One region of the Shewanella sp. ISTPL2 genome, then DNA from elsewhere that is predicted to be linked to it. Evidence: predicted binding sites of a transcription regulator. Region 1 holds the regulator's gene; the other holds the start of a gene.
What was found. Region 1 encodes ArgR, which controls arginine synthesis, uptake and breakdown. Its sites were predicted from a motif close to ANTGAATANNTATTCANT; they were not measured.
Positions count from the first base shown of each region.

Region 2: argA (amino-acid N-acetyltransferase) is a predicted target of ArgR. The motif match lies at 1,053-1,070, and genes of this name have one in related genera.

Region 1 covers NZ_JAAPAV010000001.1:1,685,179-1,687,592, forward strand. The annotation lists gene HUB64_RS07565 (LysR family transcriptional regulator) at 1-59, opposite strand, end outside; gene HUB64_RS07570 (NAD(P)-dependent oxidoreductase) at 166-798, shown strand; gene argR (transcriptional regulator ArgR) at 960-1,430, opposite strand; gene mdh (malate dehydrogenase) at 1,725-2,414, shown strand, end outside.
Region 2 covers NZ_JAAPAV010000001.1:3,718,669-3,721,082, forward strand. The annotation lists gene argA (amino-acid N-acetyltransferase) at 1-973, opposite strand, end outside; gene rpmG (50S ribosomal protein L33) at 1,296-1,469, opposite strand; gene rpmB (50S ribosomal protein L28) at 1,476-1,712, opposite strand; gene radC (DNA repair protein RadC) at 1,834-2,414, opposite strand, start outside.

The DNA.
Region 1 (2,414 bases):
GTAAAGCTGCCACAGTTTGCGACTTCGACGAAACTGCGTATTGCGGCAATTTTATCCACATTAGTATCCTATATTGAAACAATCATGCTCAATTATTGATGTTTATTAGGTGAAAAACTGCAAGTAAACTGGATCCAATGTAAATCATCTGGGTGGGACAATGAAATGAAAATCGCAATTTTAGGTGCAACGGGTTGGATTGGTGGTGCAATTTTAAAAGAAGCACAGAGTCGTGGACATAAAGTGATAGCGTTAGTGCGTGACTCAAGCAAGTTATCCGTGGCTGACGTAGTAGTACGTGCCGTGGATTTAGAGCAGCCATTGGTCGCCGATACCTTTGCTGGCGTAGATGTCGTGATTGCCGCTGTTGGTGGCCGCGCCCAACAAAATCATGGTCTAGTGGCGAGTACGGTTCAGCATTTACTGGATGTGCTGCCTAACGCTAACGTGCCACGTTTATTGTGGGTCGGTGGTGCTGGGAGTTTAGAAGTGGCGCCGGGTGTGGCGCTGGTCTCTAGCCCAGATTTCCCCGCAGCATATAAAGATGAGGCGTTAGCTCAGGGTGAAGCCTTGAAGGTATTCCGTGAGGCACAAACGGCAATCAATTGGACCTTTGTGAGCCCAGCGGCTGAGATTTATCCCGGTGAGAGTGAAGGCCCGTACCGTCTTGGTGGCGACAGCTTCTTTACCGATGCTAATGGTCAAAGCCGTATCTCTGTAACCGATTACGCAAAAGCCATGGTAGATGAAGCCGAAAAGAGTGCTCACCCAAACCAGCGCATCAGTGTGGCTTACTGATATCGTTATAGTTGAGTTAGATATTGTGAGTTAGATATTGTGAGTTAGATATTGTGCTTGAATGTGTAACGTAATCGGGACAATGGCCAAATAACCAGCGCGGTATTGCACTTCAAAATGTATTGATAAAATAGAACAGGTCAGCTCACTGACCTGTTTTTTTATTCTGCGTAATTGAATAAAGATTTGATGGTTTCTAAGGTATCGGCGATATCTTGGATGCTCGATGGGCAAATGAAGATAGTGTCATCACCGGCAATCGTACCCAAAATGCCTTCTGGTTTACCGATAGAATCCAACAAGCGGGCAATCAGCTGCGCGGCACCTGGGCTAGTTCGCACGACGATCATAGCTTGGTTGTGATCGACGTCGAGTACCAAATTCTTCAGTGGGCTACCCGCGGTGGGTACGCCTAATTCGGCTGGTAAGCAATACACCATCTCTTGCTTAGCGTTGCGAGTCCGCACTGCGCCGAACTTGCTGAGCATGCGTGACACTTTTGATTGGTTAATATTACCAAAGCCTTCAGCTTGCAAGGCGGTGACGATTTCACTCTGAGAGCCAAAGCGCTCTTCTTTTAAAATCGACTTAAAAATTCTAACAAGGTCATCCTGATTCTTGGTCGTTTGCATAATATTATTATTCGTTATTCAAAAAAACAGGCCCATTTTGAATATTTTTAGAAAAATTGTCAACAAATAACCAGATTGGTTGAATAAAAATTCACTAAGCCCTAGTGGTTAAGCATTTGCTGGGGGCGTAAAAATCCCAATTTGAGTAATTGTTCTACATTGCTTCTACGTTATTCCGGAATTCTTTTGTCCCACGACTAAGGGATAATTGAAATTGTTGTGACATTCCAGTAATGTGACGCCAACGCAAATTAGATCCATGTCACACATATCCGAGAAATAACGGAGATAACTATGAAAGTTGCTGTACTTGGTGCTGCTGGTGGTATCGGCCAGGCTCTTGCCCTACTGTTAAAAACTCAATTGCCTGCGGGTTCACAATTGTCTCTATATGATATCGCACCGGTAACTCCGGGTGTTGCGGTTGACTTGAGCCACATTCCAACTGCTGTTGAAATCAAAGGTTTTGCTGGTGAAGATCCAACGCCTGCCCTAGTGGGTGCTGACGTTGTTCTAATTTCTGCTGGTGTTGCACGTAAGCCTGGTATGGATCGTTCAGATCTGTTCAATATCAATGCCGGTATCGTTCGCAACCTGATCGAAAAAGTAGCGGCAACTTGCCCTACGGCTTTGGTTGGCATTATCACTAACCCAGTTAACACGACTGTGGCTATCGCTGCAGAAGTGATGAAAAAAGCGGGTGTTTACGATAAAAACCGTCTGTTCGGTATCACGACTCTAGACGTGATCCGTTCTGAAACTTTCATCGCCGAATTAAAAGGCCTGAACGTTGCTGACGTTAAAGTTAATGTGATCGGCGGCCACAGCGGCGTGACCATTCTGCCATTACTGTCTCAAGTTGAAGGCGCGACTTTCACTGACGAAGAAGTGGCAAGTTTGACGACTCGCATCCAAAACGCGGGTACAGAAGTGGTTGAAGCTAAAGCCGGTGGCGGTAGCGCGACTCTGTCTATGGGTCAAGCG
Region 2 (2,414 bases), 2.0 Mb from region 1:
CACGACTACGACGCACCAGAATGCCTTGTTCCTCCAATGGACGGATAAGGTTCAACACACCGCCAATATCGGCGATTGACGCACAGCGTAAACGCTCAGCACTCTCAGTGACGATTTGTGTGCCTATTCCTTCGCGAGAAAACAGTTCCTGCAACAAGGCGCCATCTTCGAGGTAGCTAACTAAATGACAACGCGGTACGCCATTGCGGCAAGCATCGATACTGGCTTTGAGAAACGCCATAGTGCCAACACAAGCAGACCCTTGCTCGGCCAGCTTGTTCATGATGTTTTGCGCATCATTTGGCATCAACTCCGCAATCACATCGCCATTACGATCGAGAATACCGTTCTGTGAGCTAAAGCCGATCATCTTGTCTGCTTTGAGCTTAATTGCCACTTGAGTCGCGATTTCCTCAGCGGTGAGATTAAAGCTTTCACCAGTAACCGAAGCAGCAATCGGCCCCATCAATACGATGCAGTGATTATCTAGCTGACGTTTTAAGCCTTGCACATCAATACGACGCACTTTGCCACTCAGGCAAAAGTCCACACCATTATCCACACCCAGTGGTTGAGCAATCACAAAGTTGCCGCTCACTAAGTTAATTTGCGCACCTTGCATCGGCGTATTACTTAAACTCATGGATAAACGCGCTGTGATATCAAATTGCAGTGCACCCGCAACTTGCTTAATCACTTTGAGCGAATCTTCATCCGTGATACGCACACCGTCGTGGTAGGCAGGCGCAATACCGTTGGCGGCTAATGCAGCATCAATCTGCGGCCTAGCGCCATATACCAACACCACTTTGATCCCTAAACTGTGCAGCAGGGCGACATCATTTAAGATGGCGCGGAATTGATTTTGAGCCAAAGCTTCACCGCCAAGCATGACCACAAAAGTTTTACCTCTGTGAGCATTAACATAGGGGGCAGAATGACGAAATCCATCAACCAGTTCAGTGGTACGCACGCGTTATTTACACCTCATTTTTGAGCTGGCAGCGTCACTATGACACACCAGGAATGAATCGCTAACTTTCGCGTATGGTATTGCATTTTAATTCACATATAAAGAATTTATTCTCACTAAAGTGCAGATTTGATGATTTAAAGTGCTTAGAACCGCACTATTTTATATTTTCAGTAAGTGTTCACACTTTTTTAACTTCACAGGGGATGATTCAGCGGCATCAGTTTGCGAGGCAATTATCTCAACTTGATGACTAGCCACTAAAAAAATGCAAAAAAAAGCCCCTTAAATAAGGGGCTTTTCTCGAAACACTAACCAAGGATTACTTGATTTTGGCTTCTTTGTAGATAACGTGCTGACGAATAACTGGATCAAATTTTTTGATTTCCATTTTTTCAGGCATGTTACGCTTGTTTTTTTCAGTTGTGTAGAAGTGACCAGTCTTAGCTGTAGAAACTAATTTGATCTTCTCACGATTACCTTTAGCTTTAGCCATGATCTATTATACCTTCTCGCCACGGGCACGAAGTTCAGCAACAACAACTTCGATACCTTTTTTGTCGATCAGACGGATACCTTTAGTAGATACACGTAACTGTACGAAACGCTTTTCTTCTTCTAACCAAAAACGGTGGTTTTGTAGGTTAGGTAAAAAACGACGACGGGTCGCGTTTTTTGCATGCGAACGGTTGTTACCAACCATCGGCTTCTTGCCAGTAACTTGGCATACTCTTGACATGTCAATCTTCTCCAAAAACAATTTTAACGCTCGAGCATTAATGTGCCTCGTATGGCCGTCGCCCGAGGCACAAAGAGGGCGCATTTTATACACGATCACAGAGTGAAGATCAAGTGTTAGATTAATTAATCCAGCCTCGTTCTGCAAAAGAAACTATCTCTCGATCACCTACAACCATATGGTCCAACAAGGATACGTCTATGGTTGCTAACGCATTTTTTAATCGCTCAGTTATTCGTCGGTCAGCCTGACTGGGCTCGGCAATACCAGACGGATGATTATGACAAACTATAACTGCTGCGGCCTTTTTCTCCAGCACTAAGCTCACCACTTCACGTGGATATACTGAGGCTGAGTCTATTGTGCCGCGGAATAATTCGACAAATTGAATCACTCTATGCTGGCTATCCAGCAGTAAAACTGCGAACACTTCATAGGAGCGATCGGCCAATTGTCGCATTAAATAGTCCCGAGTTAAATCGGGATTTGTCAAAACCTGACCTCTTTGCAGATTTTCCTGCGCTACACGCCGCGCTAATTCGGCCGCAGCTTGAAGCTGGGCGTATTTTACAGGTCCTACGCCCGGAAGTCGACACACCTGATTTCTTGGGGCACAGAGCAGGTTTCTGAGGCCGCCAAACTCGCAAATAAGCGACCTAGCAAGGTCAACCGCGTTTAATCCGGCTAAACCGTTACGCAGCA